Regions from separate parts of the Vibrio rhizosphaerae genome, predicted to be linked through region 4. Evidence: predicted binding sites of a transcription regulator. Region 4 holds the regulator's gene; each other region holds the start of a gene.
What was found. The regulator PurR, encoded in region 4, represses purine synthesis genes. The targets are predictions, from matches to a motif close to TNANGNAAACGTTTNCNTNA.

Region 1 (5,824 bases), 1.5 Mb from region 4:
TTACACAGCCAGCGGGGATTTCTCTCCGCTATCCCGTGTCAGCGAGGGGCATTATAGGCATCGTCTTCCGATTGGCAAGCCCTTTTTACTAAGTTTTTCCCTGTTTTTAATCAACCGAGCGCTTTTTAAGCAGAAAGTCTATTTTTACTCCAAACCGAAAAGCCATTATCCTTAGTTCTACGTATCTATATCTAACGGAAACGTAACGGAAAGAATTTAATTAGAAGAATAAACACATATTTTGAGGAGAACATGATGAGTTCAATTCGACGTTATAAAGGGATCGCTCCCGAACTCGGGCTGCGTGTCTATGTTGATAGTACGGCTGTGTTGGTCGGAGATATTCGCATCGGTGACGACTCCAGCATTTGGCCTTTCGTTGCTGCCCGAGGCGATGTGAACCATATACATATTGGTAAGAGAACCAACATTCAGGATGGGACTGTTCTTCATGTCACACACAAAAATGCCGCGAACCCAAATGGTTACCCACTGATTATTGGCAATGATGTAACCGTTGGCCATAAAGCGATGCTCCATGGCTGTACGATTCAGGACCGGGTTCTGGTTGGGATGGGCAGCATTATTCTTGATGGTGTCACGATAGAGAGCGAGGTCGTTATCGGTGCCGGGAGTTTGGTTCCCCCCAACAAAACACTGCAAAGCGGCTACATTTACATGGGCAACCCAGCCAAACGAGCTCGCCCGCTAACAGATGAAGAACGCGCCTTCTTACTTAAATCAGCAGAAAACTACGTTCAGAATAAAGATGACTTTCTCCATCAGGTAGAAGATCTCTAATTACTTACCGACGACCAGATCGATTTGTCCGAGCGCATTGTACGCTTCATCGTCAATGAGCTGCTCGGCCAACTCTTCCAAATCGAAACGGTACAGGGAAAAAAAACGGATGGCGTCTTCCTGACTTGTGATCGATTGACCAGAAAGTTCTTCCAGCACGGCAACGGTCACAATGCACTCAATCAAAGCCCCTTGACACTGAGCAGGAAAAACAATGTGCCGGGCATCTTCATTCCAAGATTGCACATCAGGAAAAATGATTGACTGATTCACAGGCTACCTTCCAGATTCCGTCTCAGTTCACTTAATATCTGCCGCGTCCCGGGACGAATGCCACGCCATAGCATAAAACTTTCTGCGGCTTGTCCCACTAACATTCCCAAGCCATCATAAGCATGCGCACAACCATGCGTCACCGCCCATTGATTAAAGACCGTGAGTCCTTTGCCGTACATCATGTCATAAGCCACGCTATTGGCGGCAAAAATCTCACCGGAGATATCCGGCAGTTCTCCGGACAGGCTAGCTGAAGTTGAATTAATCACCACATCAAATGCTTCCTGAATCCCGGACATGGGTTGAGCAGAAATCTGGACGGGTGTTGCAGATACTTGATGTTGATTGTTGTGTTCCCGGAAACAAGTCGCAAGATCTTGTGCTTTACTGAAGGTCCTGTTGGTAATCACAATCGAGTCAGGGGATTGTGCTAATAACGGATGAATCACCCCTTTTGCCGCACCACCCGCACCGATTAACAGAATTTTTGCGCCCTGCAAAGGCACCTGATACTGCAATAAATCCTGAACCAAGCCTGCACCATCAGTATTGTCGCCGAGAATACCTCCGTCATCGAGCTTCTTGAGCGTATTGACCGCACCGGCAATTTTAGCCCGCTCGGTCAGTTGATCAGCAAACGCATAGGCTTCTTCTTTAAAAGGCACAGTGACATTACAGCCTTTTCCTCCCTGAGAAAAAAAAGTATCCACTGCCGTTTCAAACCCATCAACAGGCGCAAGCTCAGCCGTATAAACCATGTCTTGATTGGTCTGGCGAGCAAACAACGTCTGTATAAAAGGAGATTTACTGTGACCGATTGGGTTGCCGAATACCGCATACTGTTCCTGATAAGCCATGTCCCTGCCTTCACTCAAAGAAAATAGAAAAGAATCATTTGACCCTATCACTCCCGATGAAAACTGTCACCAGTCTCTTGGGGTCAAATATTCCGTCAGTCTTGCTTCTGCACTGCCGGGAGCCGGCTGATACCCATACTCCCAACGCACCAACGGTGGCATCGACATCAGAATCGATTCGGTTCGTCCGCCCGATTGCAGTCCAAACAACGTTCCTCGGTCAAACACCAGATTAAATTCTACATATCGTCCACGTCGGTATAACTGGAACTGGCGTTCACGTTCCGAAAACTGGCAGTCCTTTCGTCGCTCAACAATCGGCAGGTAAGCGCGAGTATAGCCTTCACCAACCGCACGGATATAAGCAAAACAGGTCTCGAAATCCCACTGATTCAGGTCATCAAAAAATAGTCCGCCCACACCACGTGTTTCTTCCCGGTGCGGTAAGAAAAAATATCGGTCACACCATGCTTTATGTTGCGGGTATACCTCCGGTCCAAATGGCTGGCAAATCTCTTTTGCCACTTGATGCCAGTGACAGCAATCATCATCAAACGGGTAGAATGGGGTTAAATCAAAACCACCACCAAACCACCAGACAGGAGACTCCCCTTCTTTTTCGGCAATGAAGAAACGTACATTCATATGAGAGGTAGGCACATAAGGATTATTAGGATGCATCACCAAAGAAACGCCCATCGCTTCAAATCGTCGTCCTTTTAACTCAGGTCGGTGTGCTGTCGCTGACGCAGGCATTTCATGACCCGTCACATGAGAAAAGTTAACCCCGCCCTGTTCAAATACATGACCATCGCGCATCACGCGGCTACGTCCACCACCGCCCAAGCGTTCACCCGGTTCACGATGCCACTCATCTTGCTCAAACTGCGCCAAACCATCAGTCGCCTCAAGCTGTTGACAAATAGCGTCCTGTAGTTGCAATAAAAAAGTTTTAACGGCCTGTTTATCAATCCCACTCATCACGATGTTCCTCGTTGCTACCCTTGTCTTAATATTTCGAGCGTGCGCGCATCTCGAATCTCACTGGGTTTATCCCGCCCACCGGTCTGCCCGGCTAAAATTGCATCCAGACAGTGACCAAGTTGTTGTTGCACCGATTCTGTCGTCATACAAGGCGGTTGCCCGGTTAAATTAGCACTGGTTGAGGTAATCGGTTTGCCATAAGCCTCGCACAATTGCCGGACTTGTGGATGATCAGTCACCCGAACCGCGATGGTCTCAAATAATCCCCGAAGCCAGACTGACGCATACTCACTGGCAGGCATCACCCAAGTAACCGGCCCCGGCCAGCTTGCTTGAACATGCGCCAGTTGCTGTGCGGAAAGCTGACTCTCATCAATGTAAGGCTGTAACTGTTGATAGCCGGATGCTATCAGAATCAACCCCTTTTCAACCGGACGGTTTTTGATTTCCAGTAACCGTTGAATGGCATCCGCTCGATCAGGGTCACACCCGACGCCAAAGACGCCTTCCGTCGGGTAGGCAATCACACCACCTTGATGCAACACATCAAGCACCTGCTCAAAATTATTCACAATACTTCTCATTATGCTTGGATGACGATGCCACTAGTGTACAAACGATCATGCCAGAAAACGAAATCAATTTTGCACGAAAACAAATGATCGAGAAACTCTCTCGACGCAAACGTTTTCCTTAAGCATATTTCCCCGTATAATGCGCGCAAAATTGTCGCATATTGATATCATCAACATACTTGAGCATTGCAACGAACCTGAAGGAATCTGAGATGAAAGTCGGAATTATAATGGGCTCGAAGTCCGATTGGCCAACCATGAAGCTTGCCGCCGAAATGTTAGAGCAATTCGGTATTGAATATGAAACAAAAGTAGTTTCAGCACATCGCACACCTCAGTTACTGGCCGACTATGCTAGTCAGGCGAAAGCACGCGGTCTAAAAGTGATCATTGCAGGTGCCGGTGGCGCAGCTCATTTACCAGGCATGGCCGCCGCCTTTACCAGTCTGCCAGTGCTGGGCGTCCCGGTTCAATCTAAAGCACTCAAAGGCATAGATTCACTCCTGTCTATCGTGCAGATGCCGAAAGGTATCGCTGTCGGCACCCTAGCCATTGGTGAAGCAGGGGCAGCCAACGCAGGGATTCTGGCCGCCCAAATTATCGGTGTTCATGATGAACAGGTCATGCAGAAAGTGGAAGCATTCCGCCAGTCGCAAACAGATACCGTTCTTGCCAATCCCGATCCAACGGAGGAATAAGCCGTATGCATGTACTTGTCTTAGGCGCGGGTCAACTTGCACGGATGATGTCACTTGCCGGTGCCCCGCTCAATATTCACATTAGTGCCTTCGATGTGGTCAGCGGTCAGATGATTCATCCGCTGACTCAGGAAGTGCAAGGCCATAGTCTGGAGAATGCCATCCAGCAAGCGGATGTGATTACCGCCGAGTTTGAACACATTCCTCATGATATCCTGCATTTGTGTGAACAAAGTGGCAAATTACTCCCGAGCGCACAAGCAATTAAGACTGGTGGTGATCGTCGTCTGGAAAAAGCATTACTGGATGAAGCCGGCGTCAAAAATGCCAAATATTTCGTCATCAAAACTCGCGATGATTTTGACAGTGCGATCCGCCATGTGGGTATACCAATGGTTCTCAAGAGCGCGTTAGGCGGCTACGATGGAAAAGGTCAATGGCGATTAAAATCGACAACAGATGCCGATAAGATCTGGCCGGAAATGCAGCAATGCATTGAAGCCAGTGACAACCAAGCGATTGTTGCTGAAGAGTTCGTTCCTTTTGATCGTGAAGTATCACTGGTTGGTGCGCGAGGTCGAAACGGCGAGTGGGTGGTTTACCCACTGTCAGAAAATATTCACACCGATGGCGTGCTCAGCCTGTCGACCTCGATAGATGCGCAAGCGTTGCAGCAACAAGCCAAAACCATGTTTGAAGCCGTTGCCAATACCCTCAATTATGTGGGGGTGCTTGCACTGGAATTTTTCGATGTTCAGGGGCAACTACTCGTGAACGAGATTGCGCCTCGGGTCCATAACTCAGGGCACTGGACACAACAGGGAGCTGATACCTGTCAGTTCGAGAATCATCTCCGCGCGGTATGCGGTTTGCCGCTGGGCAGTACGAAGTTGATCCGACCGACCTGTATGGTCAATATTCTCGGCGAAGATACACTCCCGTCAGAAATTCTGGCCACGGAAGGGTGTCATATTCACTGGTATGGTAAAGAAAAGCGGGCCGGTAGAAAGATGGGCCATATTAATGTCAGTGCCGATTACTATGCCGAGCTAGAGCGCATCATCTGTTCGCTTGCTGATATACTTCCGGCAGACGCATTTCCAGCGGTGCATCAATTCACCAGCCAACACCAATAATCAGAGCGGCACTGGCCGCCTTCGGTCAGACAACCGCCTGTCATACAATGATCGGGGAATGGATTTTCACAATCTAACCGAGCGTTATACATCCCATCAGCCAAGGGTATAACTGCCCTTGGTGCTTCATCCCATCAGTCAGCAATTCAATGATTCACGCTCTTGGAGATGACCACAACGCCGTGCAGCACAAATCAATGTTACACCGGCCGCTGATTTTTTCTCCACGAGGAGCGGAAAGCCACACGCGCTGCATTGGCCCATGACAGGCGGAGAATTGATAGCAAACTTACACTTCGGATACTGATCACAAGCCCAGAAAGTCTTACCAAAACGGGACTTTCGTTCAACCAGATGCCCCGTATGACATTCGGGACAACTCACGTCATGGGATTGCTCATTCTTGGGGGGGTCAGAAGATTCGATATGATGACACTGTGGAAAATGACTACAGCCGATAAACATGCCATAACGGCCCTGCCTTAAGACCAGTTCAT
Region 2 (5,824 bases), 950 kb from region 4:
AGTTGGACGGTCGGTTATCGATGGTCAACCCGGCGCACAATCGCATCGCCAATTGACTGAATAATCTGAACCAGAACAATGAGCATGACAACGGTCACCGCCATCACGGTAATGTCATAACGGTAGAAACCATAACGAATGGCCACATCCCCGAGACCGCCGCCACCGACCGTTCCTGCCATCGCCGAGTAACTGACCAGTGTCACCATCGTAATCGTGACTGAATTGAGAATGGTTGGCATCGCTTCCGGTAACAGCACTTTGGTAATGATTTGCAGCGGTTTCGCCCCCATAGCTTGGGCGGCTTCAACCAGACCGGCAGGGACTTCGAGCAGCGCCCCTTCAATCAGCCGGGCAACAAACGGAATCGCACCGATGGTCAATGGGACGATGGCTGCGGTGGTGCCGATAAATGTACCGATCAAGAGTTTGGTGAACGGAATAATAGCAACCATTAAGACCAAAAACGGTACCGAACGACCGACATTGACCACGGCACCTAAAATACGATTAAGGCGTCTGTTTTCTAATAATCCCTTCGGTTTCGTAATATGCAGGATGACCCCGAGCGGAATACCAATGAGGAAGCCGACCAGACCTGAAAATGCAACCATATAAACGGTTTGCCAAGTGGCGTTCAAAATCAGATGGCTGTTTTGACTGATCCAGTCAACGATGAGGTTAATTGACATACCCAAGGACCTCTACTTTTACATGCTGTGAACGGAGATATTCGATTGCGGCCTGATCGTTGGCCGCTTCTCCAAGGAGTTCTGCGACCAACATGCCAAATTTGACACCGCCGGCATAATCGAGATCAGAACTGAGAATATTCACATCCATATTAAAATCCCGTGAGATATGTGAAACCAACGGGGCATCAACCGTCGCGCCGGTAAATTCCATCCGGACAAGCGGATAACTGCCCGGAACCCGTTCAGGATGCAGGCGATTTTCGTAATCTTCCGGAATCGATAAATCCAGTGTCGAGCGAATAAACTGGTGTGCGAGCTCGGTTTTCGGATGGGCAAAAATATCGCTGATACTACCTTTTTCAACCAACTCTCCGTCACCGATGATGGCGACCTCATGACAGATGCTTTTCACTACATCCATCTCATGTGTGATGAGCAAAATCGTGATATCTAGCTGACGGTTAATCTGTTTAAGCAGTTGTAAAATTGATTGGGTCGTGGCCGGATCCAATGCACTGGTGGCTTCATCACATAACAGCACTTTCGGATCACTCGCCAGTGCGCGGGCAATTGCAACGCGTTGCTTTTGCCCGCCACTGAGGTTGGACGGATAGGCTTGTTTTTTGTCGGCAAGACCGACAAGTGTCAGTAATTCATTGACTTTATTATGGATATATTGCTGATTCTGACCTGCAAGTTCTAGCGGTAAAGCAATATTGTCAAATACAGTTCGGGATGATAACAGATTAAAATGCTGGAATATCATGCCGATATTGCGTCTGGCCTGACACAATTGAGCCGCACTCAATTTGGTCAGGTCAACACCGTCCACAATGACTTCACCACTGGTGGGAGACTCCAACATATTGACACAGCGTATCAGCGTACTTTTCCCGGCACCGGAAGAGCCGATCACACCAAAGATCGTCCCTTGCCGGATATGGAGATTAATGTCTTTCAGGGCGAGTATTTGATTGTCGCCTTGACCAAACATTTTGTTGACGTGATTTATTTCAATCATTAGAAACCCTGACTAGGACCTACTTAGTTGATTCATTTCACCTCAGATCAAGCATTGTATGCTGAGGTATGGTGTGTTGCGTGATGAATTTGTATTCAATCCGGAACAACACCTGCGATTTGGTAATGGATGCTATGGCTTCATGATAATGAAGTCAATCATTTTCGACGTCTAGACGTCTAAAGTTATTATTGTGGCGATTAGGCTGGAAAAAGCAATCAAAAATCTGTAACAGGAGACGAAGGGATTTGGGTGTATCTCCAAGTGTGAGTTTGAGTATAATAGCCGACATTAATCAGTCGGATGGGGTAAAGCTTTGGCTAAACCAGCAGTGTTTCTGGATCGCGATGGTGTGATCAATATGGATAGTGGCTATGTTCATGATGAACATGATTTTCACTTCATTGATGGGGTATTTGAGGCAACAAAACGCCTGAAGGATATGGGATATCTTTTAGTAGTGGTGACCAATCAGGCCGGAATTGCCCGGGGATTGTTTACCGAAGAGCGCTTTTTGAGCCTGACGCAGTGGATGGACTGGAACTTTATTGACCGTGGGATCGAGTTGGATGGGATTTATTATTGTCCGCATCATCCTGAGCATGGCGACGAGAAATATAAGCAGAACTGCGATTGTCGAAAACCGCGTCCCGGCATGTTTATCTCTGCCCGTGATTTTCTCAACATTGATATGGCGAAGTCAGTGATGGTGGGGGATAAACCCTCAGATCTGATTGCAGCTCAGGCGGCTGGCGTCGGGACTTCAATTCTGGTCCGTACCGGAAAACCCGTGACTGAAGCCGGTGAATCACTTGCCGATGTGGTGCTTGATAGCATCAAAGATGTTCCGGCTTATTTGGCTTGATGGTTTTTCTGTACTCAGAAAAGATAGTATTGATGCCATATTGAGATGATGTCATTAAAGCAGGGAGACACTGTATTGGTTCGAGTCTCTTTGCTTGCAATTATTGCAATATGAAGTAGCAACGGGTATCGCTGAAGTCTGATGTGAATTGAGTGGTCTGAGTCACCGGATAGAAAAGCAACGGATAGAAAAAAAGCCAGCAATATGCTGGCTTTTCTATATGGTGGAGGGGGACGGATTCGAACCATCGAAGGCAGTGCCGGCAGATTTACAGTCTGCTCCCTTTGGCCACTCGGGAACCCCTCCAGAGTGTTTTGTTCATGCCTGAATCAAATAATTCAACCATGTTGAATATGGTGGAGGGGGACGGATTCGAACCATCGAAGGCGGAGCCGGCAGATTTACAGTCTGCTCCCTTTGGCCACTCGGGAACCCCTCCAGGGTGTGCACGTTGTGTTGAAGAAATATTCCCGATTCATCTCTTCGGTGCGGGGCGCATCATAGCAAACCTATGCAGCCTGTAAAGCCTTTTCTAATAATTTATGACTGAATGATGTCTTTTTGGACAAATGTGCTATTTCTTGTTCAATATCAAGTTATAGAAGATAAAAAACACTGAACTTGACCCTTTATGATGAACCGTAAGTGACACAATATCGTGATGGTTTATGGTTCATCGCAAGGACGACATTGAGGACAGCTGCGCTGAGTATGGAAACAGCAATTGTCTCTGGTGGGAGATAAAAGAAAGATGCACAGACAATCGATGCATCAATACATAATTGTGTCTTACCGACAGAAATGCCTAATTTATCCTGAACAAACAGGCAGAATACGTTGAAGCCGCCTAAACTTGACCGGTGGCGAAAGAGAATCAACATACCCAATCCCATCAGGAGGCCGCCGCTGATGGCAGCGTAAACAGGATTGGTGTCGGTGAGTTGTACCAGCGGTGAAAATAGTCCGGTAAACAGGGAAACCAGTAGTCCGGAAATGAAACTGTTCAACGCGAACCGTTGGCCGAATCGTTTCCAGGCAAGCCAATAAAAAGGGGTGTTGCACAGTAGATACAGCACACCAAAAGAGTATGGCGTTAAGTGGTTCAATAATAGTGCTAATCCGGCTGTGCCACCGGTAATGGCATTTGCTGCTTGTAGAAACATAATTCCCTGAGCAACTAAAAAGCTCCCGGTAATCATGGCAATAATGTCTTCCTGAAATGTGTGCTTTTCCATCGATAGTCAAAAGGATTGGGACAATTTGCGGAGAATACTAAAGAAAAGGTGACGTTTTCGGTAGCTAGATAGGCTAAATTCAGGTAAACCTATGTCTTTGATACTTTACATGATGTAAACAGCAAAGTTGACACACATGATGGTTATTGTGGTGTGACTTTTCGGTATCATGAAAAAACTGCATGATAATTTGTCTATTTGGGCTTTATGACCTAAATCAATTTAGGTAGAATACGCGCTAAATTAGATGGCGAAAACGTTTGCGTTAAGTCAAAATGTCATTTTATTAAACATTTCAGTCAATCTGAGTCAGGAGATACAGATGCTTAAGCGTGATATGAATATCGCTGATTATGATGCGGATCTTTTCGCAGCCATTCAAGAAGAAACTCTTCGTCAGGAAGAACACATTGAACTGATTGCTTCAGAAAACTACACCAGCCCACGCGTGATGGAAGCTCAGGGCTCTCAGCTGACCAATAAGTATGCGGAAGGCTATCCGGGCAAGCGCTATTATGGTGGTTGTGAGTACGTCGATAAAGTTGAAACATTAGCGATTGAGCGCGCATGCGAACTGTTTAATTGTGAATATGCAAACGTCCAGCCTCACTCAGGTTCTCAGGCAAACAGTGCTGTTTATATGGCATTGTTGAATCCCGGTGATACTGTTTTAGGGATGAGTCTGGCTCACGGTGGTCACTTGACACATGGTTCTCCGGTGAATTTCTCCGGGAAACACTACAATGTGATTCCTTATGGCATTGATGAAACGGGTCAGATTAACTACGACGAAATGGAATCGTTGGCGGTTGAACATAAGCCGAAAATGATTATTGGCGGATTTTCTGCATATTCACAAGTTGTTGACTGGGCTCGGATGCGTGAAATCGCAGATAAAGTCGGCGCTTACCTGTTTGTCGATATGGCGCATGTGGCGGGTCTGATCGCTGCGGGCGTGTATCCGACACCAGTCCCACATGCTCACGTTGTGACCACGACAACCCATAAAACACTGGCTGGTCCGCGTGGTGGTTTGATTCTGTCAAACGCCGGTGAAGAGATGTACAAAAAACTGAACTCTGCTGTATTCCCTGGCGGTCAGGGTGGTCCTCTGATGCATGTGATTGCGGCAAAAGCAGTTGCGTTTAAAGAAGCGATGGAACCTGAGTTTAAAGCCTATCAGGCGCGTGTCGTGCAAAATGCCAAAGCGATGGTTGCTCAGTTCCAGGCGCGTGGCTATAAAATCGTGTCGAACAGTACTGAAAACCATTTGTTCCTGGTTGATTTGATCGACAAAGATATCACAGGGAAAGAAGCGGATGCGGCTCTCGGCGCAGCGAATATTACCGTTAATAAGAACTCAGTACCGAATGATCCTCGGAGTCCGTTTGTGACTTCAGGTATTCGTGTCGGCACACCGGCAATCACTCGACGTGGTTTTACCGCTGATGACGCGAAAGAGTTGGCAAACTGGATGTGTGATGTGTTGGACAACATCAATGATCCAAGTGTGATTGATGCGACGAAAGCAAAAGTTCTCGAAATTTGTAAGCGCCTCCCAGTTTACGCATAAGTGACCGAATCATTTTGGTGATAAAAATAAACCCGCTTTCCGCGGGTTTATTATTTTGAAATAAAGCATATTCACAACGAAACAAGAGATTCAAAAGTGTCTGTGAAAGGGCAATCAGCGATTGAGAATATTATCTCAATACGGGGATTAATCTTTAGAGATGCTCAGTGTTGTACCTGATTTACATTTGAATAAGTAGTAGTTTTCACTTTCAGTAAATTTGCCTAACCCTTCGCCGTCACAATAATCAATGTTGATCCCACGCATCACTTCGAGCGTGCTTTCTGATTTGAGGGCAAATTTAGAGCCGTCGGCACAAACGATGCGGACTCGTCCTGCATTATCCAGCGAGTAGACTTTCACGTCGGTATTACAAAGCTCAAAAGACGCTTCACGGTAGTTGTCTTCTTTGGTATTTGAAGCACAACCTGCGAG
Region 3 (5,824 bases), 500 kb from region 4:
CTTCCATTGTTTCACCCGGTTCCATGCCGCCGCCGGGAAGCGCCCATTGACCGGGAAATACACCACGATCATTCGCCATTTTACAAAGTAAGTAATCCCCGTTATTGGTAATTAAGGGGCAAACAATGGTTCGCTGTCGCATAAAGGCTCCTGTTTATTCTGAATTTTATTGATAACGAGTTTGGTTATATCTTCAATGGTCATCTGTTGATTATATTCAACGACCCGAGCTTGCAAATGTGTTGGTAAGTTATCAATCAACGATTGATATTCTTCTCCCCAGCCATGAATCCACCGTTGTTTAATGGCTTCATCAGGAAACTCTCGGGGACGAATGCCTTTTAACTCGTCATTGAATAAATTTTTTAATGAAAATTCGGGTGGAAAATTCATATAAACAATCACATCAGGATTGGGAATGATATCCATGAGTTCATGCCATAAAGACATATAAGCCTGATGTTGTTCTCTGGATATATATCCTTGCTTATACATAAAATTTGCAAATATATAATCCTCAATATGAGAGCGTTCCATAATAACATTAACGCCTTTATCCAGCCAAGATTTAACCAGCAGTACTCGCTGAATCATAAAATTAAGCTGTAATGGAAAGCCATACGTTGTTGTTTTATCAAAGAGGTTTTGTAATAACGGATGATGAAGTGACTTTTCATCAATTGCGATTGTTTGGGGGGTGATCTCATAAATATAGGTTGAGATTGCGCGAAGTAGTGTACTTTTACCGACACCAGAGTTACCGGATAGAACGATGTACAATGGGGCTGAATCTGGTGCATCCGGTCGTTCACCGACCGTCCAAGGTGGTGTATAAAGATGATGTTTATTCATGAGACAAACGCCATTTCATCAAGCCAGAATCGATTATTTTCACATTTCTGCATAATTTCAGGTTGACCGAAAATATGGTGAATAATCTGCTCAGGTGAATCTTTCTCCATATTACACAGATAAGTATAATTTTCTCCGTCAGGAATAATGACATCAAAATTGGGTTCCATCACAATATTGGCTTTGTCCCTTTCTTCAAATGTAGCCCAGCTTAAGGGTAGATCCGGGAATTCATTTTTTGTTCGCTTCATGGTGTTGATGAATTGATCGGTATCGATTTCCAGTTTATCTCTTTTTTCCTTACCTACACCGAGTGGACAAAACTGATAAAAGCGCCAAGACTGGATTTTATAGGGGAAACAATTGACCCAACGAACAATATCGGAAATTTGATGGGCATTGGCTTGAGATACAACGGTGGTAAGTTTGATATTGATAGTGTTATTTGTCTGAGATAACCAAGTGAGAATATCTTTGATCACGCGATGCTGATTACCCATTTTCTCACTTCTGATGTCACTGTTGGTTTGTTTTTCTATGCCATCAATCGGGATGCCAACCCAGTCCAACACACCGTTTAACCGTTCGTGATCCATAATAAAGCGGTGACCAACGGTTGATAGGTAAGTCATAAAGCCAAGTTTTTTGGCATGTTCAATTAAGGTGAGAAAATCTTTTCGTGTCGTGGGTTCACCTCCGGTAAAACCGACTCGGCGAAATCCGACTTGGTACATTTTGTCTAATATGCTTAATGCTCTCTCGGTTGATTGATCTTCAATACCCGGGTTTCTGAAGCACAAATCACAGTCGAGATTACAGTAGGACGTAATTCGGAAATCTAACAATAAAGTATTGATATCTAACATATTTAGCAATCCATTCTATGAGGGTTAAATAACCATAGTCTTTATATTGTTATTATGCAAGTGGGTGCTTTTGAGCTGTGGAATATATGAGCGGAGTGATACGGCTGTGAACATGACTGCGAACGGGAGCGCATCAGCACCAGAGATGTTGGATATTGGTATGAACCGGATGTGAATATGAAATAAAAAAGCGGCTCAGAAGAGCCGCCTATTCAGTATTGAGGATAAACAGTGGTAATTAACGTGCCGAATGGCCTTTATAGCCATAAATCCCCAGTTGTTCGCCATCAAGGTAGGCTTTGCCATCACGCATCTCGACGCGCTCTTCAACAAACCATTGAGCGACTAACGGGTAGATCCGGTGTTCTTGCTCCTGGATCTTACGGGTCAGCGATTCAATGGTATCGTCGTCATCAATCGGGACTCGTGCCTGTAGAATGACCGGGCCACCATCCAGCTGTTCTGTAACGAAGTGAACACTGGTGCCATGCTCTTCATCCCCGGCGAGAATTGCTCTCTGATAGGTATTCAGACCGGGATATTTCGGCAGTAGTGAAGGATGAATATTAATCATTTTTCCCATGTAATGACGAACAAACTCGGCGCTCAGAATACGCATATAACCAGCCAGAATAATCAGGTCTGGTGCGTATTCGTCAATTTGTTCCATCAATGAACGGTCAAATGCATCCCGCGTGTCAAAGGCTTTGGGATCGACAAAGATTGCCGCTGCATTTGCTTTTTTAGCTCTTTCCAGTGCGTAAGCATCTGCTTTGTTTGAAAAAACAGCAGTGACCCTGCCATTAGGCATTTTAGAGTCACAAGCATCAATGATGGCTTGTAAGTTGGTCCCGTTTCCCGAAACTAAAACGACAATACTTTTCATGAACTATTTAATCTCTACTTGCGCTTCGTTAGCCTGTGCTGGTGCAATATGACCGATGATCCAAGCATTTTCTCCCTCAGCTTGAAGCAGTTTGACCGCAGCTTGAGCTTGCGCTTCAGGCAATGCGATAATCAAACCGACGCCACAGTTGAAAGTCCGGTACATTTCGTAAGTATCGACGTTGCCTTTTTCCTGTAGCCATTTGAAAATTGCTGGCCATTCCCAACTGTTGCCATCAATAACAGCCTTGGTACCTTGTGGTAAAACGCGAGGGATATTTTCCCAGAATCCACCACCGGTAATATGTGAGATTGCATGAATATCGTGTTCAGCGATGAGTTTAAGTGCTGACTTGATGTAAATTTTAGTCGGTTCAAGCAAATGCTCACCGACGGCTTTTCCTGCCAGCAATTCTGACTTATCTGCATTCGAGACTTCCAGAATTTTACGGATCAGCGAATACCCATTTGAGTGAGGGCCACTTGAACCAACCGCAATTAAGCTATTACCGGATTCAACTTTAGAACCGTCGATAATCGCTTCTTTTTCGACGACGCCGACACAGAATCCCGCGACATCATAATCTTCGCCTTCGTACATGCCGGGCATTTCAGCGGTCTCACCACCGATCAGTGCACAGCCGGCCTGAAGACAGCCTTCGGCAATACCAGAAACGACGTCTGCTGCGGTATCAACATCTAGTTTCCCGGTTGCATAATAGTCAAGGAAAAATAGGGGCTCAGCACCTTGTACAATCAAATCATTGACACACATGGCGACTAAATCAATCCCAATCGTGTCATGCTTTTTCATATCCAGTGCCAGACGTAATTTAGTGCCGACACCGTCTGTCCCTGATACAAGCACGGGGTGCTTATATTTGGTTGGTAATTCACACAGGGCACCAAAACCACCGAGACCGCCCATAACTTCTGGACGACGTGTTTTCTTTACTGCACCTTTAATTCGCTCTACAAGTGCGTTACCTGCATCAATATCAACGCCTGCATCTTTATAGCTCAGAGATGTGTTTTTGCCACTCACGGGGTCATCCTCGTTCTTTGGTTGGATATGAAAACGGCGCTATTCTACAGGGGAAAAAAGTAAAAGGAAAACGTTTGCGCTGATTTTTTTCTTTGATGGAAGTGTCGGAAAATTCTTGGCGATCATGGCTTCTCAATGCGCTAAATCATAATATTCCCTGAGGTTAAGGATAAAATTAACGATAGAAAGTATGTATAATCGGAAAGTTTATTTGATTGAATGTCGGAGATGCAGATGAAAGTTGTTGAAGTGAAGCACCCGCTTGTCAAACACAAATTGGGTTTGATGAGAGAGATAGATATTAGCACCAAGCGTTTTCGCGAACTAGCCACTGAAGTTGGCAGTCTACTCACTTATGAAGCAACCGCAGACTTTGAAACCGAGAGAGTGACGATTGAAGGGTGGAATGGCCCGGTTGAAGTGGATCAACTCAAAGGTAAAAAAGTGACGGTTGTTCCTATCCTTCGTGCGGGACTGGGGATGATGGATGGCGTACTTGAACATATACCGAGTGCCCGGATTAGTGTCGTGGGTATCTATCGGGATGAAGAAACACTTGAGCCCGTTCCTTATTTTAATAAAATTGCGTCCAACATTGAGGAGCGAATTGCTTTGGTCGTTGATCCGATGCTGGCAACCGGTGGATCGATGATTGCAACGATTGATCTGTTAAAAGCGCAAGGATGTACCCAATTTAAAGTCTTGGTGTTGGTTGCTGCCCCTGAAGGGATTACAGCTTTAGAAAAAGCACACCCGGATGTTGAATTATACACGGCTGCAATTGATGATCATCTGAATCAACAAGGTTACATCGTGCCCGGGCTGGGAGATGCCGGAGACAAAATATTCGGTACTAAGTAATTTTTGTGTATCAGATAAAAAAACAGTCAGTCTCGCGAGGTCTGACTGTTTTTTTATTTTCGGGTTAGTGAGGCCGTTTTTTCTGGTGTCGTTCGCGGTTTTCCAGTTTTTGTACCTGACTTTTACGCAGGAGCACATAAAGAGCGCCACTGCCACCGTGGAATCGTTGTGCACTGTGAACACACTGGACTTCTTCGATCTGGGGGAGCCAGTATGAGACATAGCTTTTCATCAGTGCCGGCGGATTTGAATGTTCACCTTTGCCATGAATAATAAGCACGGTTCGGATATCCATTCGCATACACTGACGCAAAAATTTCACAATCTCATCGCGTGCCTGTTCCAGTGTTTTACGATGCAAATCTAAACGAGCTTGGATCGGATACTTGCCCAGTCTGAGTTTTCGGTAAACACCGTCCTGAACGCCACTCCGTTTAAACTCAATCAGGTCATGCGGTTTGATTTGTGGGGCATGTTCCAGAGACAAGTAATCAGAATCATGCTGTTCTAGCTTCATCGCTGCTTCTTGCCGGGCAAGATGAGCATCGGTAATCTGTAAATCTTTTTTGAGTTCGGCCGTATCGTGTTTCAGAGGTTTGACATCTTCCATCATTTGCTGAAATAACTCGAAATCTTCCTGAGACATGCGTATTCCTCCGAATTGTTGTCAATCACGTACCTTGAGGTCATTGGGTATATATACCGAAGTGACTTTCAGATGCAAGACTCTCGCAACATTCGTTTACCCATTTATTTACCTATCTGTTTATCTATATTTTTGTCAAATATACACAATATTGACATGGGGGATATGTATCGGCTGAATCATGACGGTCAGAGATAGATGATAGGAAAGATTGAGCGAACAGATAGAAATAAAAAACCGGAGTGGAAAAGGGTCCGCTCCGGTGCATAGCTTATAACTGTTTTTACAGGAGCTAAGCGATCTAGTGAGGAGATTTGTCATTCATGACTTTGTTGATAAGAAACTGCACCCTGTGACCAAACGTTGATGTTTAGTTTCAAGCGAGGTTTCTTCAAAGTTGCGAAGACGTACTAAACATAAATTGAGTCAATGGATAAAGAGATGATCTGGATCAAGTGTATTGATGAAGTTGCTTATTTGTTGAAATTCATGTGTCCATTGTCACATTTATAATCAGAGATGGATGTCTTTTGAGCACTTGATTATTTTTTTTGAAAAATTAGCGAAAATGAGTTGCGTCTATAACAAGAATCCGTATTATAGCCCTCCGTTGCGGCGCTGCTCACAGTCGTCCGACAACATCTCGGTGAATAGCGCAGTTTGGTAGCG
Region 4 (5,824 bases):
TAGCGGCCCAGAGATAAATAAGGCTCTTGACGGCATAACTGCCTTTCAAGTGCCAGTACATCTTCTTCGCTGTACTCACCCATGTTCTGGCGATTACCAATGTAATCGCTGAACGAGCGAATTCCGCTTTTGCCCTCAATACTGAATCCACAAGCTTCTATCCATTGATAGACCGCTTCTGGATTCAGTCCTTTTTGCGGCTGCAACTTAAACCGTTTGCGATACGGCATGCCATCCAACACATGAGGAATGTTGCCGCAAATCACATTTTTCAGCACCAATCCGTGATGATTGTAAAACATGATGGACGCAACGCCACCGACCCTGACCTGAGCCAATAATTTTTCCAGCGCATCTTTCGGATCAGCCAGCCACTCCATCACCGCATGAAACATCAAAAAGTCAACCGGAGCGGTGATGTGCTGTTGCATATCCTGTACTGCCGCATGGACAAAGCGATACTGCGTAAGCAGACCATTTTTTTCAATATCGGTGTACGCCAACTGCAACATTTCAGAAGAAAGATCACATAATGTCACCTGATGTCCCTGTCTCGCGAGCCGCTGCGATAGCTGTGCCAGACCACCACCGGCATCCAGCACCGAAAGTGGGAATGCTTCCGGAGAAAATGATGTTAAAATAGTTTGAATATCTTCCCACACAATGGTCTGACGAATCATACCTTTGTCAGAGCCGTATATATTTTTTGCAAATTTGTGGGCAATATCGTCGAAATTGCGATCTTCAGTCACAGTAGCTTGAGTTATCATAACGAATCGTGCTGCTATTCTGTCATAGGAATGGCAGGAATAAAGAGGATTATTCGTTTTTAATCTCAATTGCTGTTTTTTCGGACTATTTCTTATATGTTTGAGCTTAAAAAAATCATATCTGCATTAATGATGCCCCTTCCCGCCTTGCTCATCATCGGTTTTATCGGACTGATGATGATTATGTTTTCAACAAAAAGGAAAACCGGTTGCCTGATTGTTCTGTTCTCTTACACATTACTGTTTTTAGCGTCATTCCAGCCTGTTTCTGACCGCCTTCTTGCCCCGCTGGAACGCAAATATTCAGCCTTTTTACCTGTAGAGGGTAGCATTGACTACATCATGGTTCTTGGCAGCGGTCATGTTGTCGATGATCAACTCCCGCCGACCTCTCAACTCAGTCGTTCCGCTCTCATGCGACTGACGGAAGGTATCCGGATTATGCGGATGTATCCGGGATCTCGTTTGATTCTTTCCGGATATGCCGGCGGTACCCGGTTTAGTCATGCCAGAATGCTGGCAAGAGTTGCTCTGTCACTCGGTGTAGCAAAATCCGATATCGTGTTACTGGAAAGTGCCAAAGATACCTGGGAAGAAGCTCAGCTAGCCGCAAGTTTTGTCGGACCGCGAAAACTAGTGCTCGTCACCTCTGCCAGTCATATGGATCGTGCATTACATGAGTTCCAGTCTGCTGGCCTCAACCCGATCCCTGCCCCAACCAATTATCTGTCTTATAAAAATATAGCGCAGCCTTGGATAAAATATGCGCCGAAAGCCATTTATCTCGAACAGACAGAAAGATATTGGTATGAAACATTGGGGAAATTCTGGCACTACTTGAAAAACTGGGTCGCGAATCAGGAAGCAACCGTTGCCGAACCGGCGAAACAGAAGCTTTAGCATGCATGATTTCATCATACAGTCTCAATTCATGGCAAAGACCAGCGGACGAGCAGAAGAGTGCCTCATTTTGATTGCTATTCCTGAACCGGCAGTCTAAAATTCGCGGTTAAGCATATTTTAGACCGACAAAAACCGCTAAATTTAGCGGTTTTTGTCCTTATTGGCGAATAACCTCAAGATGCTTTCGCGACGGGTTATCCAATGACGAAGTATAGATAAAATCTTCATCACTATTCTTTCAATTGTAATTTGCTCCGGACTGCTGGATCTTCAGCATAAGCGACAGGACAATACCTATGGCTACGATAAAAGACGTTGCCCGCTTGGCGGGAGTTTCAACAACAACTGTTTCACACGTAATTAACAAAACTCGGTTTGTGGCAGAAACGACTCAGGAAAAAGTCATGGAAGCCGTGAAAACACTCAACTATGCACCCAGTGCTGTCGCCCGGAGTTTGAAATGTAACTCAACGCGAACCATCGGGATGTTAGTGACTCAATCAACCAATCCCTTCTTCTCTGAAGTCATTGATGGTGTTGAAAGCTATTGTTACCGACAAGGCTACACGCTGATTTTGTGTAATACCGGTGGCCTGTATGAGAAGCAACGTGATTATATTCGGATGCTGGCTGAGAAACGAGTCGATGGGATGTTAGTGATGTGTTCCGATCTGACCGCCGAACTTTTAGATATGCTGGAAGCTTATAATGATATTCCCAAAGTCATTATGGACTGGGGGCCGGAGAGCTCTCAAGCGGATAAAATTATCGATAATTCAGAAGAAGGCGGCTACCTTGCAACCAAGTATCTGCTTGATAAAGGTCATCGCAAAATTGCCTGTTTGAGTGGACAGTTGTCAAAAGCGGCTTGCCTGGAGCGGATTCAAGGGTTCCGTAGAGCAATGGCTGAAGTGGGAGTGACACCCAATGAAGACTGGATTCTGGAAGGCAACTTTGAGTGTGATACTGCCGTTTTAGCCGCTGATAAAATCATTGCAATGGATGAACAACCGACAGCTGTTTTTTGCTTTAATGACACAATGGCTTTAGGGCTGATGAGTCGCTTACAGCAGAGAGGTATAAAGGTCCCGGATGATATATCGGTCATTGGTTATGATAACATTGAGATCTCAGAATATTTTTCTCCACCGCTGACAACCATTCACCAGCCGAAACGCCGGGTCGGAAAAAACGCTTTCGAAATCCTATTGGAACGGATCAAAAGTAAGGAACATGAACGCAGAACGTTTGAAATGCATCCTGAAATTGTAGAACGCAACACCGTTAAGGATTTAAACAAAAATTAACACCTAATTGACATTTCGTTGGAGGGAGGTCATTCCTCCAACCACTTTCTTTCTATTGATAACATTTATTAATTGGACTAGAATCACACATTGTGGAGTAGGCATTTCGATGGTTACTCCATAATTCCGTACTGGAAAAGTGTCACGCACAGGGCAAACCATCTGAAAAGATGGGACGCAAAGCCTCCGGCCTAAACCATGAAAATGATAGGTAGCGGGGTTACCGATGGCAAAAATGCATTTCACATTCGTCAATCTTTGACGTTTTGTTAACATACTTTCTGCATTCTTTTGCTAAATTCTCGGACCTGATTTTGGTGGCGTATTCATTTAAAAATACACCGAGACGTAAAGCATGGACAAACCAATTCTTAAAGATTCAATGCGGCTTTTTGAACAACTAGGCCGTGTCAAATCACGCTCAATGTTCGGCGGGTTTGGTATTTTCGTAAACGACATTATGTTTGCACTTGTCGTTCAAGACAAACTTCATATACGGGCAGACAATCACTCACTGGAGACGTTTAAAGCAAAAGGGTTTGAACCTTATGTGTATACAAAACGTGGTTTTCCGGTTGTGACCAAGTATTTTGCGCTTCCTGCAGACTACTGGAATGATGTAGATACAATTTTCAACATTGCAAAGCAAGCCTACTTAAATGCGAAAGATGAAAAAACGACGCATGTAGAGGCAAAACCGCAGCGATTGAAAGATCTGCCTAATCTTCGCTTGGCAACCGAACGGATGCTACGCAAAGCTGGAATTAATTCTGTTGAAGAACTTCATCAAAAAGGATCTCTCAGCGCATATAAAGCGATTCTAAGCTCTCATCCTTCAACACAACCGCCACTAGAGCTCTTATGGGCATTAGAGGGTGCAATTGAAGGAAAACACTGGTCTGTAATTTCTCAGGCAAGACGTGATGAGCTGGCTCAGCAAATTTAATTGAACGATCAAACTTTCCACTATCGTATACATGTTTCACCGTATACAACCCCATTTGATCGTCGAGTCAAAACCAACAAAGCACCGTTCGCGGTGCTTTGTTTTTTCTCAATTACTTATGATTATCCACGAATCATAATCAGTATATGCGTTAGTAGCCCATTAATGCGGCCTCATACATCCTGACATACTGCTCGGCAGAATCTTCCCAACGAAAATCTTGCAGCATCGCACGCAACTGCATATCGAGCTTTTTCTCCGGTTGCTGCAAATAAAACAGCAGTGCCCGCTGCATACAGATAAGTAATGCTTCCGGTGTCGGTTCCATAAAACTGAACCCCGTTGCTTTATCGGGAAAATGGTCGTAGTCCAAAACAGTATCTTTGAGGCCACCGACTTCCCGAACAATCGGCAGCGTACCATAAGCCATACTATAAATCTGATTTAACCCACACGCTTCAAACTCAGAAGGCATCAAAAAGAAATCTGCCGCAGCTTCGACTAAATGCGCAAAGCGGTTACTGTAAGCATCAACAAATGCAAATTTATGCGATGACGTCGCGGAAATTTGATGCAGCCGATTCGCAATTTCCGGCTCCCCTGTCCCGACAATAACCAGTTGTACGTCATTGCGTAAGAACTGTTCCAGAATCGGCAGCAGATAGTGAAACCCTTTTTGATAGGTCAAACGACAGACCATCCCAAAGACGGGAATATCTCGGATGGGTAATAATAACTCTTCCTGTAACTGACGTTTGCAGGTTGCTTTCCCTTCTTTTAACGAATCGGGCTCATTGGTATAGTTGCGCGGAATGTAACGGTCAATTCTCGGGTTCCATTCTGAATAGTCACAACCATTCAGAATCCCGAACAAGTCTCTCTCACGGCGCACAAAATCATCAACTAATCCGTGAGCACCTAGTGGTGTCAGTAGCTCTGCAGCATAATGAGGACTCACCGCATTAATCTTATCTGCATACGCAATGCCAATTCTGAGCACACTCACATAACCGTGTCCATACTGTAGAGATGTCATGCCACTTAAATGTAATTCAGGGATAATGTCTAATTCATCATAAGAAAAGACCCCTTTAAACAGCGCATTATGGATGGTCAAAACACTCTTCATCCGCTGAAAATATGGGTCATTGGCATAACGCGTTTTCAATAGAAAAGGAATGAAGCCGGTATGCCAGTCATTGGTATGAATAATGTCAGGCTGAATACCTAATTTCGGCAAAACATCCAGCGTCGCAGCAGAAAAAAATCCAAACCGTTCACCGTTATCGGCATATGCCCGGTTATGTTCGGAATATAGCTCCGGTCGATCAAAATATTGATCACAGTCGATCAAGTAAATTTCAACACCATCTCGCTCAAACTTTCGGACTTGATACGCGGTATGAGGCCAGTGAGACAATTCTGTCTCCAGAATCACAGCGGTATCAGCCTTATCCGGTACGAGACGATAGCCCGGCAACACAATTCTTACGCGATGTCCCATCCCATTCAAAGCAGTCGGAAGCGCTTTGGCGACATCAGCTAACCCACCGCTTTTTACAATCCCTTCAACTTCTGAAACGGTAAACCATACATCGATTTGTTCCATGTTAGAATCCAACTTTCATTCCTTTTGCTATCACCACAATGCCCCCCTCAGAGACATAGAATCGTTTCCTATCCAATTCTAAGTCTTCACCAATCACCGTACCGGGGGCAATTTCAACATGCTTATCAATAATCGTCCGTTTTATTGTACAACCAGCACCAATCTTGCCATCACCTAAAATAACAGATTCACTGATATGAGACCCAGCAGCAATGTTACTCCGATAACCCAGAATGGATTTAAAAATCGTCGCACCTTGAATATAACTCCCCCCGGAGACCAGACTATC

Region 1: purE (5-(carboxyamino)imidazole ribonucleotide mutase) is a predicted target of PurR. The motif match lies at 3,595-3,614, and genes of this name have one in related genera.
Region 2: glyA (serine hydroxymethyltransferase) is a predicted target of PurR. The motif match lies at 4,065-4,084, and genes of this name have one in related genera.
Region 3: purM (phosphoribosylformylglycinamidine cyclo-ligase) is a predicted target of PurR. The motif match lies at 3,711-3,730, and genes of this name have one in related genera.

What each region holds. Positions count from the first base shown of each region.
Region 1 is NZ_AP024903.1:53,361-59,184, reverse strand. Features, by position in the region: gene OCV37_RS00265 (gamma carbonic anhydrase family protein) at 256-801, shown strand; gene OCV37_RS00260 (DUF1488 family protein) at 802-1,074, opposite strand; gene aroE (shikimate dehydrogenase) at 1,071-1,934, opposite strand; gene hemF (oxygen-dependent coproporphyrinogen oxidase) at 2,001-2,915, opposite strand; gene OCV37_RS00245 (L-threonylcarbamoyladenylate synthase) at 2,933-3,490, opposite strand; gene purE (5-(carboxyamino)imidazole ribonucleotide mutase) at 3,706-4,191, shown strand; gene OCV37_RS00235 (5-(carboxyamino)imidazole ribonucleotide synthase) at 4,197-5,327, shown strand; gene OCV37_RS00230 (DNA topoisomerase family protein) at 5,466-5,824, opposite strand, start outside.
Region 2 is NZ_AP024903.1:1,098,822-1,104,645, forward strand. Features, by position in the region: gene OCV37_RS04715 (methionine ABC transporter permease) at 15-692, opposite strand; gene metN (methionine ABC transporter ATP-binding protein MetN) at 682-1,716, opposite strand; gene gmhB (D-glycero-beta-D-manno-heptose 1,7-bisphosphate 7-phosphatase) at 2,033-2,581, shown strand; tRNA gene OCV37_RS04730 (tRNA-Tyr) at 2,803-2,887, opposite strand; tRNA gene OCV37_RS04735 (tRNA-Tyr) at 2,936-3,020, opposite strand; gene OCV37_RS04740 (YitT family protein) at 3,211-3,816, opposite strand; gene glyA (serine hydroxymethyltransferase) at 4,139-5,389, shown strand; gene OCV37_RS04750 (hypothetical protein) at 5,537-5,824, opposite strand, start outside.
Region 3 is NZ_AP024903.1:2,552,053-2,557,876, reverse strand. Features, by position in the region: gene nudI (nucleoside triphosphatase NudI) at 1-142, opposite strand, end outside; gene OCV37_RS11130 (deoxynucleoside kinase) at 112-852, opposite strand; gene OCV37_RS11125 (radical SAM protein) at 849-1,718, opposite strand; gene purN (phosphoribosylglycinamide formyltransferase) at 1,957-2,604, opposite strand; gene purM (phosphoribosylformylglycinamidine cyclo-ligase) at 2,608-3,648, opposite strand; gene upp (uracil phosphoribosyltransferase) at 3,883-4,509, shown strand; gene smrA (DNA endonuclease SmrA) at 4,574-5,155, opposite strand; tRNA gene OCV37_RS11100 (tRNA-Pro) at 5,800-5,824, shown strand, end outside.
Region 4 is NZ_AP024903.1:2,048,998-2,054,821, forward strand. Features, by position in the region: gene cmoM (tRNA uridine 5-oxyacetic acid(34) methyltransferase CmoM) at 1-770, opposite strand, end outside; gene elyC (envelope biogenesis factor ElyC) at 840-1,670, shown strand; gene purR (HTH-type transcriptional repressor PurR) at 1,970-2,980, shown strand; cyclic di-GMP riboswitch class I at 3,123-3,208, shown strand; gene OCV37_RS08755 (TfoX/Sxy family DNA transformation protein) at 3,336-3,926, shown strand; gene glgA (glycogen synthase GlgA) at 4,078-5,535, opposite strand; gene glgC (glucose-1-phosphate adenylyltransferase) at 5,537-5,824, opposite strand, start outside.